DNA from 2 places in the Fodinicurvata sp. EGI_FJ10296 genome. Region 2 is predicted to be linked to the other one. Evidence: predicted binding sites of a transcription regulator. Region 2 holds the regulator's gene; the other holds the start of a gene.
What was found. The regulator HrcA, encoded in region 2, represses chaperone genes, less so after heat shock. The targets are predictions, from matches to a motif close to GTTAGCACTCNCCNNNGGNGAGTGCTAAC.

Region 1 (6,679 bases), on a different contig from region 2:
TGTCGGTCGGCTATGCGACCTTGTACGGCGACATGAATGGCGGCTTCAACGCGTTGAAGGATCTCTACAAGACGACGGTGTTCGATCTGGCGCGGTGGCGCAATGCCCATCATCGGCCGGGATGGCTGGGGCCTTCGGGCGAAGTGACGCCCAAACGCGTCATCGACAAGCCGCCATCGGCGGAACTGAGGCCCGATCAGAAGGACGAGGACAGCCTGCCGCCTTATCCGATCCTCGACGACATCCTGGCCTGTCTGATCGAAAGCGAGATGGGGATCGAGCAGATCATGGCGCGCGGTCACGACCGGGAGACGGTGGTGAGAGTGTGGACCTTGCTCGACCGTGCCGAATACAAGCGCCGCCAGGCACCGCCCGGCGTCAAGATCACCTCGCGCAGCTTCGGCCGTGACCGGCGTTACCCGATTACCAACAGGCTGCTTTCGCATGTCGTGAAATAGCCGGTCCCGCCGACCGCCGAACGGTGAGTTAATCGCACAAAAGGAAAGGGCGGGGAGATTGCTCTCCCCGCCCCGGCCAACGGTCTTTGTTCTGAGCGCAGGGCGCGATCAGTAGTCCATATCGCCCATGCCGCCCATACCGCCCATGCCACTGGCACCGGCGCCCTTTTTCTCGGGCTTTTCGGAGATCATGGCCTCGGTCGTGACCAGCAGGCCGGCAACCGATGCCGCATCCTGAAGCGCCGTGCGGACGACCTTGGTCGGGTCGATGACGCCGGCCTTGATCAGGTCCTCGTAGGTGTCCGTGGCGGCGTTGTAGCCGTAGTTGGGGTCTTTCTGGTCCAGCAGCTTGCCGATGACGATCGAGCCGTCGATACCGGCATTGGTGACGATCTGCCGGATCGGGGTCTGGATCGCGCGGCGGATGATGTCGATTCCCACACGCTGGTCGTCGTTCACCGGCTTGATCGCGTCAAGTGAGCGAACGGCGTAGAGCAGGGCGACGCCACCACCGGCAACGACACCTTCCTGTACGGCCGCGCGGGTCGCATGCATGGCGTCGTCGACGAGGTCCTTGCGTTCCTTGACTTCGATCTCGGTCGCGCCGCCGACACGGATAACCGCAACACCGCCGGCCAGCTTGGCGAGGCGTTCCTGCAGCTTTTCACGGTCGTAATCGGACGTGGTCTCCTCAGCCTGCGACTTGATCTGACCGCAACGCGCTTCGATATCGGCCTTGTTGCCGGCACCGTCGACGATCGTGGTATCGTCCTTGGTGATGGTAACCTTCTTGGCCGAGCCGAGCATTTCGAGCGTGACGTTCTCAAGCTTGATGCCGACATCCTCGGAGATGACCTGACCGCCCGTCAGGATGGCCATGTCTTCAAGCATCGCCTTACGACGATCGCCGAAACCGGGGGCCTTGACGGCTGCGATCTTCAGGCCGCCGCGCAGCTTGTTGACGACCAGCGTCGCCAGGGCTTCGCCTTCGACGTCTTCGGCGACGATCAGCAGCGGGCGGCTGGACTGAACGACCGATTCCAGTACGGGCAGCAGTGCCTGCAGGTTCGACAGCTTCTTTTCATGGAACAGGATGTAGGGGTTCTCAAGCTCCGCCTGCATCTTTTCCGAGTTGGTGACGAAGTACGGGCTGAGATAGCCGCGGTCGAACTGCATGCCTTCGACGACTTCGAGTTCGGTATCGAGCGACTTGGCTTCCTCGACCGTGATCACGCCTTCGTTGCCGACACGCTTCATCGCCTCGGCGATCATCGCGCCGACAGTCTTGTCGCCGTTGGCCGAGATCGTGCCGACCTGGCCGATTTCCTCGTTCGTATCGACGTTGCGCGAGCGGGACTGGATGTCCTCGACCACTGCCTTGACGGCGATGTCGATGCCGCGCTTGAGATCCATGGGGTTCATGCCGGCGGCAACGGCCCGCACGCCTTCGCGAACGATGGCCTGCGCCAGAACAGTGGCGGTCGTGGTGCCGTCACCGGCGGTGTCATTGGTCTTGGACGCGACCTCACGCAGCATCTGCGCGCCCATATTCTCGAACTTGTCGGTCAGTTCGATTTCCTTGGCGACGGTGACGCCGTCCTTGGTGATCCGGGGCGAGCCGAAGCTCTTGTCCAGAACGACGTTGCGGCCCTTGGGGCCGAGGGTCACCTTGACCGTGTCGGCGAGAATATCCACACCGCGGAGCATGCGGTTGCGGGCGTCGACGCCGAATTTAATGTCTTTAGCGGACATGATTGTTCAATCCTTCAGAAAAATACCAGCCGTTCAATAATGTGCCCCGACAAGGGGGTCGCAGACACATGATCATGAGCCGCGTTATGCGGCCTTGGCAGCAGCCGACGGCTCGATGATGCCGAGTACGTCAGACTCTTTCATGATCAGCAGATCTTCGCCGTCCAATTTGATTTCAGTTCCCGACCACTTGCCGAAAAGAATGCGGTCGCCGGATTTGACGTCGAGTGCCTGGATCTTGCCGCTCTCGTCGCGGACGCCGGGTCCGACGGAGACGACTTCGCCTTCCATCGGCTTTTCCTTGGCCGTATCGGGAATGATGATTCCGCCCTTGGTCTTGGCGTCTGCTTCGATGCGGCGGACCAGCACGCGATCATGCAATGGACGAAAACTCATGATGTCTTGCTCCTGTAATGCGGCCCCCTCATCGAGGCGAGCCGGTCGTAGCGTCCTCGGACGCGGAATTAGCCAAAGCTGTTGTGCAGCCTGCTCGTCGGTGCCGAAGCCTTTGAGGCGCCGCAACCGTGGGCCGCGTGTGTTAGCACTCCAGCCCCGCGAGTGCTACTGATGTACGGAGTGGCCGGCGCCAATACAAGCCTCTTGATGATGCCGCTCCAATTTTTTGGCAGCAGCCCAGCGTCATGGCTGCTAATAGATTGAATTAATTGACTTTTCTTCCAGATGTGCCAGCATTATCATGGGGCTTATGGAAAATATGGGGGTCCGCACCTGCTGCGTTCCCCAAATCCCGAACCCCGAATCAAGTACCGGCAAAACAAGAAGAGGTCGAGACATGGAAAAGTCGGGATTGGACCTGGAGCACCAGTTGAAGGGATATCGGCTGACGACTGCGGAAATTCTCTATCGTCTGCCCGACCATCCCGCGTTTCTTCAAACATTCATCTGGCAGGAGCTGGATCTGGCGCCACGATATCCGACCCTGCGACGCTTCCTGGATTTCTGGGATCGGGAAATCGAGGCGAAGATCCACACCGTGACGGTGGCCTCCCAGGGCATTGTCACTGCCGGCGAACTGCGTCGTTGTGACGTCGAACTTCAGATGCAGTAGCGGGTTGGTATTACAGATTTTTGTGCAGTCCCGCCGCCACCCTGATCGTCCCGACACCGATCGGGGACGCCGCGCCGGATGCACCCGGCTTGTGTGTCACGATCGAGAGTTGCTGCGCGAGATCCCGGGTCGGCAACGCGTCACTTCGTGCCGCGCTGCGCCCGGGAATACGGTTGGAGTGGAATCGCGCGCAACCATTCCCTGATCGTCCCCGACACCGATCGGGGACCCCGCGCCGGATGCACCAGGTTCGTGTGTCACGATCGAAAGTTTCTGCGGAGAGTTCACGTGTCAGCGTCAAGGAGGCGATCCGGCGTTGACGACGGGGCCGGAAGGACTTATAAACCACGCATCGCCAACAGCATGAGGCCTATGAGCATCATGGACGACCCGAATAGTCTGTCGCGGATGTTAAGCGAACAGGCCCAGAATACCGCCAAAGCGGGTTCTATCGGGATCATCGGCTGACACCCGTCGGCTCGGTGAGACCGGGCCGATAGGGCAAGAATCGAATTTCAATTCGTTTCGACCCTCCTCTTATCATCCGCGAAAACGACGATCGGCGGCACCGGCAAACGGTCCCGTCCGATAGACGTGTTTAAACGGCATGAACTTGTCACACGCGTTCCATGGGAACGCGATGTGCTGGAGGGTGTGATGACAGCAATCGACACAGACATCACCAAGGGCGGCATCACCAAGGGCGGCATCACCAAGGGGTGTCCGGCCAAAGGGCACACCGTCACAGGGCGCCTTCGGCGCTTCCTGGCCAATGGTGCATCGGATATTCGGCCGGCGGATCTGTTCGCCGACTGGCGGCCCGCCGACATCGCCAATATCCTCGGCGGGTTCGATGCGGCCGATGCGGCCCGCATCCTGACTGCGCTGCCGCCGCGGCAGCGCGCAGCAATCATCGTTTACTTCGACACGGCCACCCGCAGCGCCATATCGGATCATCTGCCGGCCCGTTTGCGAGAGCATCTGGCCACCAGATCCGATCGCCTCGCGCGACGCCAGGAGCGGTCAGCGGCGCGCGAGTCCGGACGCGGCATACGCGGTCAACCGGCACGGCCACGTCGGCGCGACGGCTACGGCGTATCCGGCTGGGCGACCAATGTCGCGTTGGATGCGGCCACTGTTCTGCTGCAGCGGGGGCATCGTCTCGGCGTCATCGGGCCGAGCCGACTGGCGCGGGGATTGATGAAGGTTGCCGGATGGCGCGGTCGCCTCCGCCGCCAGTCGGCAAGCGGAAGCTGGGCCGCCTGACAGAGGCGATGGGTACGTTGAGCGCTGGAAGTTGGGCGTCGGGAACTGTATCGTGGCGCCCGAGCCCATCCTTCCGGCAATCGCGGACCGTATCGACCGACAATGCAGACACATCCGGACTTCCCGAGCCTCGTCGTCCTTGATCACCCGCTGATCCAGCACAAACTTACCCTGTTGCGCCAGATCGATCGCTCGACCAACGGATTCCGGCGGTTGCTTCGCGAGATTTCGCTCCTGATGGGGTACGAGGTCACGCGCGACCTGAAGTTGACGACCAAGCGCATCGAGACGCCGCTGGAACCCATGGATGCCCCGATCCTTGCCGGCAAAAAGGTGGCGATCGTGGCAATTCTGCGCGCCGGTCTCGGCATGACCGAGGGGTTGCAGGAGCTGATTCCCTCCGCCCGTTGCGGTCATATCGGCCTGTATCGCGATCCGAAGACCCACGAGCCGGTGGAATACCTGGTTAAACTGCCGGCACCGGAGGAGCGGATGTTCATTCTCGTCGACCCGATGCTGGCGACGGGAAATTCGGCTGCTCATGCGGTCGATGTTCTGAACGCACACGGTGTCAGCGACGCAAATATCCGTTTCGTGGCCCTGGTCGCCGCACCGGAAGGCGTGCGCCGGCTGGCGGCCGATCATCCGTCGGTGCAGGTGTTCACCGCCGGCCTCGACCGTGAATTGAACGAGCACGCTTATATTTTGCCGGGTCTCGGCGACGCGGGCGACCGGATCTTCGGCACCAAGTAGCCGTCAATTCGTCGTTTCAGTGCCCGCTTCATTGCGGCCTTGCTCGCGCGCCAAAATCGCTTTAGACTTAAAACATTAAGGGCGAAATGGCCGGAGTGAACTGCCTTGAGCGAGGCGAGACCCGACAGCGCGCATTCGATCGATAATGCCCGGCCCCTGGCCGGTCGTCATGCCGTCGTCACCGGTGGCGGGCGCGGGATTGGCCGGGCGATCGCGCTGAGGCTCGCCGATGCCGGGGCCCGGATCACGGTCATGGGACGGTCGGTGGATCAACTGGCCGCCGTTGTCGCTGAAATTGGCGACCGCAACGGTGCCGGCCCGGCGCAGCATCTGGGGGTCGATGTCGCCGATGAAGACAGCGTCGCCCGTGCATTCGGCGCCGCCGGTGAATTTGCCCCGATCGATATACTGATCAACAACGCCGGTATAGCGGACAGCGCGCCGCTGAAGCGGACGACTTTGGCACAGTGGAATGCCATCATGGCGGTCAACCTGACCGGGGTCTTCCTTTGCACCCGCGCAGTGCTGCCCGCGATGACGGAACGCGGGTTCGGGCGTATCGTGTCGGTGGCGAGCACCGCCGGGCTCAAGGGCTATGCCTATGTCGCGCCGTATTGCGCCTCGAAGCACGGGGTGATCGGCATGACGCGGTCGCTGGCGCTGGAAACCGCGCGAACCGGTGTGACGGTCAATTGCGTCTGTCCGGGCTATACCGACTCCGACATCGTCGACGCCGCCGCTCGTACCATCGCCGAAAAAACCGGCCGCACCGAAGAGCAGGCAAAGGTCGATATCTCGTCCGGAAACCCCCAGAAGCGCCTGATTCAGCCGGAAGAGGTCGCCGAAGCCACATTGTGGTTGTGCGACCCGCGCGCCGGCTCGATGACCGGACAATCCGTTGCCGTCGCTGGCGGAGAAGTGATGTGAGCACGGATCAGCCGGACGACCACACACCCGATGTCGCCAGCGTGGACATTGGGGGCGTCGACTACGAAACCGCTGCCAGCGGCGACAAGCCCAATCTGCGTCTGTGGCTGCGCCTGCTGACCTGCGCGAACATGATCGAGACGGAGGTGCGGTCACGCCTGCGCAGCGATTTCGACGTGACATTGCCCCGCTTCGATCTGATGGCACAGTTGGAAAAGGCGCCGGATGGCCTGACCATGAGCGAGCTGAGCCGCCGGCTCATGGTCTCCAACGGCAACATAACCGGTATCGTCGATCGGCTGGTCGCGGAATCCCTGATCACCCGAACGCCCAATCCCCATGACCGGCGCACCCAGTTCGTCCGGCTGACGGCCCGGGGACGCAGGGTGTTCCTTGACATGGCCGCCATTCACCAGGGCTGGATCGACGACCTGTTCTCGGGCCTGACCCCGGA
Region 2 (6,679 bases):
GGGCCGCGGACCAGGCCGCGTGGTCGATATCATCGCGCACATGGCTGTTGAAGTCGCAGTACGGGCACTTGGCGGCACAGAACGGCCAGTGGACATAGATCCCGAAACCGCCCCCGTCGGTTTCACCGACAAGACTGATCCCGTCGGTCTCACCGACGAAACTGCTCCCGTCGGCACTGTCGATACCGCCATCACCCGTCTGCATGTCAACGCCCTCCGAAACACAGCTCGCGCATTTTGGCGAACGCGTCGGCACGGTGGCTGATGGCATGCTTGGCGTCGGGTTCCATTTCGCCAAAGGTCAAGCTATGGCCGTCAGGCAGGAAAATCGGATCATAGCCGAATCCGGCCAGTCCGCGCGGCGGGAACACGAGTGTTCCATCGACCGTTCCAACCACCGCCTCTGCGTCGCCATCGGGCCAGGCCAGCGCCAGAGCGCAAAGGAACGATGCCCGCCGGTCCCGGCCCCGATCCAGACCCCGTTCGCTCTCGGCCGCCACCAGTTCCTGCCTGACGCGTTCCATGGCAAAGGCGAAGTCGCGCGTTCCATCGGGCCGAACCGCCCAGCGGGCCGAATACAACCCCGGGGCACCCCCGAGCGCGGCGACCGAAAGGCCACTGTCGTCGGCCAGCGCCGGCAGACCGGAGCCGTCGGCCGCGGATCGGGCCTTGAGGACCGCGTTCTCGACGAACGTCGCTCCCGTTTCTTCAGGCTCCGGCAGGTCGAGATCGGCCGCGCCGGGAAAGCGGGCTACCCGATCCTTCAGCAGATCGGCGATCTCCCGAACCTTGCCCGGATTGTGGCTCGCGATGACGAGCGTATCGCCGGAAAAATGTCGGGCCATTGGTCTTACCTCCAGTTCTTCGGCAATCGTCGATGTCGACGGTGCCGCTTGCTTCCCTTAGCGCGGATACCAGCACCGCGAAAGGCCGGAGGTCGGCCGATTGCTCCAAAGCAGGTATTCGCATGCGAAATGCGGTGCCTTTCTGTCGACGGTCCTTCGTATGTTATGTTCTGCCGCGAAGATCGCCACCGCCAGGGGATTACAGTTCCGTGATATCTCGCTGACGGTAGGCCCGCCAGTACGGCCAAGCATGCAGAACGACGAGGAAAATCCGATGAAGACAGCCTTTTTGGGTATGGGAGTGATGGGGGCGCCGATGGCGCGCCATCTTGCCAAAGGCGGACACGACGTCACCATCTATAACCGGACAGCGTCCAAGGCCGAGGCCCTGGCCAGGGAACACGGTCTTACCGCCGCGGCGACGCCGGCTTCCGCGGCCAAGGGATGTGAAGTCGTTTTCATGTGCGTCGGCAATGACGACGATGTCCGGTCCGTCGTCTATGGCGACGATGGCGCTCTGGCCGGAATGGCCTCCGGCACGATTCTGGTCGATCACACGACTGCGTCTGCCGATCTCGCGCGGGAACTGGCCGAGCGCTGCGACAATGCCGGCATCGGCTTCATCGATGCCCCGGTATCAGGTGGCCAGGCCGGCGCGGAAAACGGTGCCCTTACGGTCATGTGCGGCGGCAATCAGGCGACGTTCGACCGGGTGAAGCCGGCGATCGATTGCTTTGCCAAGTCATGCAAGCTGATGGGTGAAAGCGGCGCTGGCCAGTTGACCAAGATGGTCAACCAGATCTGCATCGCGGGTCTCGTCCAGGCGCTTTCTGAAGGCCTGAACTTCGCCCAGAAAGCCGGGCTGGACGGCGAAAAGGTGCTGGACGTCATTTCCAAGGGCGCCGCCCAATCCTGGCAGATGGACAATCGCGGCCCAACCATGCTGAAAAACGAGTTCGATTTCGGCTTTGCCGTCGACTGGATGCGCAAGGATCTGTCAATCGTCCTGGAAGAAGCACGCAGCAACGGGGCGCGCGTGCCGGTCACCGCCCTGGTCGACCAGTTCTATGCCCATGTTCAGGCAAAGGGCGGCAACCGATACGACACGTCCAGCCTCATCGCGGTGCTGCGGGACGAAAGCTGAAGATCGGCAAGGCCGCGTTCAGAACCGCCTCAGGGGGCCGCGGATTCGATCGCCGCCTCCTGAAGGACGCCCAGTTCGGCAATGCCCTTCTTGGCGAGTGACAGCAATGCCAGAAAGTCCGATTCGCTGAACGGATCGGCTTCGGCCGTTCCCTGGACCTCGACGATCCCCATGGCATCCGTCATGACAAAATTGGCATCGGCCTCGGCGGTGCTATCCTCGGCATAGTCGAGATCGAGCAGCGCGGAACCCTGCCACAGCCCACAGGATACCGCAGCGACCCGGCCCGTCAGTGGCACGCGGGTGATGGCACCGATTCGCACCATGTGTCGGAATGCCAGTGCCAGAGCCACATAGCCGCCGGTCACTGACGCCGTTCGGGTGCCGCCGTCGGCCTGGATGACATCGCAGTCAAGCTTGACCTGATATTCGCCCAGCGCCTTCAGATCGGTGACGGCGCGCAGGCTCCGGCCAATTAGCCGTTGGATTTCCTGTGTCCGCCCCGTCTGGCGGCCGCGCGCGGCCTCGCGATCGGTGCGCGTGTCGGTCGACCGGGGCAGCATGCCATATTCCGCCGTCACCCAACCCTTGCCGGTGTTCTTGAGGAAGGATGGCACGCGGGCTTCCACCGACGCCGTGCACAGGACATGGGTATCGCCGAAACGAACCAGGCACGACCCTTCGGCATGTTTGCTGAAATTCGTTTCCAGCGTAATGGGCCGAAGCTGGTCGGAAGCACGCCCCGAAGGGCGGGATACTATGGACATGGAGGCCACGCGCGTCTTGTGATTGGGTGGCCGCAAGCTATCGCTTCAGGGCCCTCCCGTCCAGACGCACCGTCAGATGCACCGTTCAGGCGCCTTGACCTTACCGCTTTTCAGGCATTCTCTTGATGCTGACCGACGTTGACGCAGTGACGCGGTGTCCCTACATAGCGGGCGTAATGCCATGACACAGGTTCAAGATCTGCTACCGCCACACAAGGATATGTTCGCCGACCTCAACGAGAGATCGCGCGAGATATTCCGACATATCGTCGACGCCTATGTCGAGACGGGCGAACCCATTGGTTCGCGGTCGATCTCGCGTCGACTGGGCCTCAATCTGTCGCCCGCGACGATTCGCAATGTGATGGCGGATCTTGAGGATCTCGGACTGATCGCCTCCCCGCATACGTCGGCAGGACGGTTACCGACGGATCTGGGCTTGCGTCTGTTTGTCCATGGCCTGCTCGAGATCGGCGATGTCGGCGAGGAGGAACGGCGCAATCTGGAAGCTCAATGCGCTACGGCCGAACGGTCGATGAGCGATGTTCTCAGCGATGCGACGACAGCGCTGAGCGGACTTACGAATTCTGCCGGTCTGGTCGTCGCACCAAAGAGCGACCGGCCGCTGAAACATATCGAATTCGTCCATCTGTCGCCCGGACGGGCACTGGTCGTACTCGTCAATCAGGACGGTCTGGTCGAAAACAGGGTATTGGAGATTCCGGCAGGCATGCCGCCATCGGCGCTGGTCGAGGCCTCCAACTATCTGAACAGCCGGATCATCGGCCGTACGGTCTCGGAGATCCGCAAGGAGGTGGCCGACGAAGCACAGCGCCAGCGCGATCAACTCGACAGCCTGACCGCAAAGCTGGTCGACGCCGGGTTGGCCACCTATACCGACGGCGGATCGGGCGGGACCCTGATCGTCAAGGGGCAATCCCGACTGCTGTCCGACGTTACGGCACTGGACGACCTGGAGCGGGTCAAGACCCTGTTCGAGGTGCTCGAAACAAAGGACGCCATGGCGCGGCTGCTGGAAGCGACCGGCACCGCCGATGGGGTTCAGATATTCATCGGTGCGGAGAACAATCTCTTCCGCAATACGGGGTGTTCCATGGTGATCGCCCCTTATAAGAACAGCCAGGAGCATATCGTGGGCGCCATTGGCGTGATCGGTCCAACCCGGCTGAACTATGCGCGCATCATTCCGATGGTCGATTACACCGCGAAGCTGATCGGCCGACTACTCTGGGACAGAAAAGAGCAGCATACAGGATGAGTACAGGACAATCGAAGCGGACTGACCCGGCCGCCGAAGACGCGGCGCCCGGCACGGCAAACCCGGAATCGGAAGACCGGACAGATCGGACAGGTGGCGGTGCTCAGGCCGGTAGCGAATCGGCATCCGATGCCGGAGACGCCAACGGCGAGAGCGATCACGCCGCTGCCGAAATCGCCCGCCTGACGGCCGAGAACGAAAAGCTGCGCGATCAGGCTCTGCGCGCCATGGCCGAGACCGAGAATATCCGTCGTCGGACGGAACGCGAAAAGGAAGACACGGCCAAATATGCCGTGACCAAGCTGGCGCGCGATCTGCTGGATGTGGCCGACAATCTGCGCCGTGCCCTCGATGCGGTGCCGGCAGAGACGATCGAAGCCAGCGAGGATCTGCGAAAGATCGTCGATGGCGTTGCCGCGACGGAAAAGGGCCTGATCGACACCTTTGACCGTCATGGCATCACCCGGATCGATCCGCAGGACGAGAAGTTCGACCCGAATTTCCACCAGGCGATGATGGAAGTTCCTGCGACAGGCAAACCCGGCGGCACCGTCGTGCAGGTATTGGCGCCCGGCTACGTCATCCACGGGCGGCTTTTGCGGGCGGCGATGGTTGCCGTGGCTGCCAGCGGTGAACCGCCCCAGCGGGTCGACACATCAGCCTGAGGATCAATGAATGTGGCGTGACTTTTGGCCGAGCATCCGCCACCTGAGCCGGGGCGCCTGGACGATCATCATCGTACTGATCGTCCTGCTCGGCGCCGGGACTGCCGGCGCCTGGCAGATCTGGGCGTCGCTCGGCGGCACGGCCATATCGACCCATGGCCTGATCGCCCTCGCTCTGGGGGCGGTCTTCACCCTGCTGCTGGGCGGCGGGCTTATGGCGCTGGCGTTCTATTCCGCTCGCCACGGCCACGACGATATCGAGGGCCGGGACGACCGATAGCGGACGTGCCGCGCATCATAAGAAGCATGTGATCAGGGACGAAGCGACGGTGCACCCGGGGCATGCGCAGCGTGATTGGCCTGCGCCTTGTCCCGGTTGCGAACAGCATAGCAATAGACGCATCCATGCGGGCAGGTATCGTAGACGCCGATATCGCGTGACCGGGCGCACAGGCAGCCGGGCCGGTTGCCGGCCACCGGGGCCTTGAGCGGCCGGCCGGCCAGATCGGAGAGCCGTACCGCGTCGATGCAGCGGGCCGACTTTAAGGTCCCGGTGACCAGATCGGACTGCGAGCACACCGTCGGCGTCATGCCGTGGAGGGCTGCGATGCCGCCCAGTCGGGCCAGCAGATCCTGTTTTTCTGTCAAATCAGGATCACGCCATGCAAATCCGTCCAGGTGAGCCCGACGGTCGAGATTGGTCCGCGTCTTCTTGTATATCGTCGCCATCGACAGCACGACCTCGTCTACCGACCCGGCCAGCGCCGATGCCAGCCGGTCCACGGTATCGATGTGGAAGGTCGGCGGGGTCAGATCCGAAATCAGCACCGGGTCATAGCGCCAAACGACGGCGCGTCGGCCGAAGCGATCGGAAAGATCGCGGACCAGTGCGATGGCGCGATCCGGCGCGATCACCGATCGATCAAGCGGCCGGGGATAGCCGGTGATCGTCATCTGCACGACGAACGGCCGTTCCATGCGTCGAACATCGTCCAGCGCCGCATCGAACGGTGCCGGATTGCGGGTCCAGAAGACGAATCCGTCAACGCCCGCGGGCGTCAGATCCACCCGGTAGTCCCGCCCGCCATACGGGTTTGGAACCATGCAATACCCCTCTGACAGGCGTTGGCGGAACCAGGGCCCGTAAAAGGCCGGAATATCGGTTCTATAGCTGGCGGAAACGATCATTCGTGCTCACCTTTCCGGTAGGAGCCTCAATTCGTGACCTGTCCGTTGTCATAGGTATACTGTCCGCATGAATGCCGAACCGAACCCTTTTCGCACTCGTCCCTCTCAACGGGACGGGGGCGGTGCTTTGCCGCCGGCCGGCGGCCCGGCCTTCAATGTGCCCCCGATCACGCTTATATACCTGGCGGCGATCGGGGCGGTATTCCTTCTGCTGCAGATCGGCGGCCAGACGCTGCACCAATGGATTGTCATCAATGGCAGCGTCATTCCGATACGGTTCGCCGCCGCTTTCCAGCATCCGGGATCGGCTGAATTCTGGGCGACGCTGCCGTCTCTTCTGACCCACGCGCTGATTCATCGAGACGGGCTGCATATTTTGGCCAATGCCGGATTTCTGCTGGCCTTCGGCAGTATGGCCGAGCGCATGCTGGGGCGGTCGCGTTTCGTTTTGCTGGTCGCGGCCAGTGCGATCGGCGGAGCGGCGGCACAATTGCTGGCGAGTTGGGGCGAATTCAGCGTGATGTTCGGCGCTTCAGGCGTCGTTTCGGGCTGCATCGGAGCGGTATTGGCGACCATGGTCATTACCAGTGTGCCCGGTTCGGCCCGCCGGCGTTTCGCCATCAATATGGCGCTTATCCTGATTGCCGCCAATCTCGTTATCGGAATCGGCGGGCAATGGCTGACCGCTAACGGCGCCGCCATCGCCTGGCAAGCCCATATCGGCGGCTTCGTCGTCGGATTTTTCCTGCCGTTCGTGACATTGCAACGATGATGGCTGGTTGCAGGCCCGA

Region 1: a site for HrcA is predicted at 2,748-2,776, ahead of ABZ728_RS05135 (co-chaperone GroES). Genes of this name have one in related genera too.

What each region holds. Positions count from the first base shown of each region.
Region 1 covers NZ_JBFCVL010000002.1:362,808-369,486, reverse strand. Annotated here, with positions in the region: gene ABZ728_RS05145 (NAD+ synthase) at 1-458, shown strand, start outside; gene groL (chaperonin GroEL) at 567-2,210, opposite strand; gene ABZ728_RS05135 (co-chaperone GroES) at 2,295-2,606, opposite strand; gene ABZ728_RS05130 (Usg family protein) at 3,004-3,279, shown strand; gene ABZ728_RS05125 (hypothetical protein) at 3,937-4,545, shown strand; gene upp (uracil phosphoribosyltransferase) at 4,648-5,298, shown strand; gene ABZ728_RS05115 (SDR family NAD(P)-dependent oxidoreductase) at 5,404-6,225, shown strand; gene ABZ728_RS05110 (MarR family transcriptional regulator) at 6,222-6,679, shown strand, end outside.
Region 2 covers NZ_JBFCVL010000001.1:548,519-555,197, reverse strand. Annotated here, with positions in the region: gene hemW (radical SAM family heme chaperone HemW) at 1-205, opposite strand, end outside; gene rdgB (RdgB/HAM1 family non-canonical purine NTP pyrophosphatase) at 207-845, opposite strand; gene ABZ728_RS02515 (NAD(P)-dependent oxidoreductase) at 1,120-1,989, shown strand; gene rph (ribonuclease PH) at 2,019-2,756, opposite strand; gene hrcA (heat-inducible transcriptional repressor HrcA) at 2,977-4,035, shown strand; gene grpE (nucleotide exchange factor GrpE) at 4,032-4,700, shown strand; gene ABZ728_RS02495 (hypothetical protein) at 4,711-4,980, shown strand; gene ABZ728_RS02490 (DUF1848 domain-containing protein) at 5,013-5,888, opposite strand; gene ABZ728_RS02485 (rhomboid family intramembrane serine protease) at 6,016-6,660, shown strand.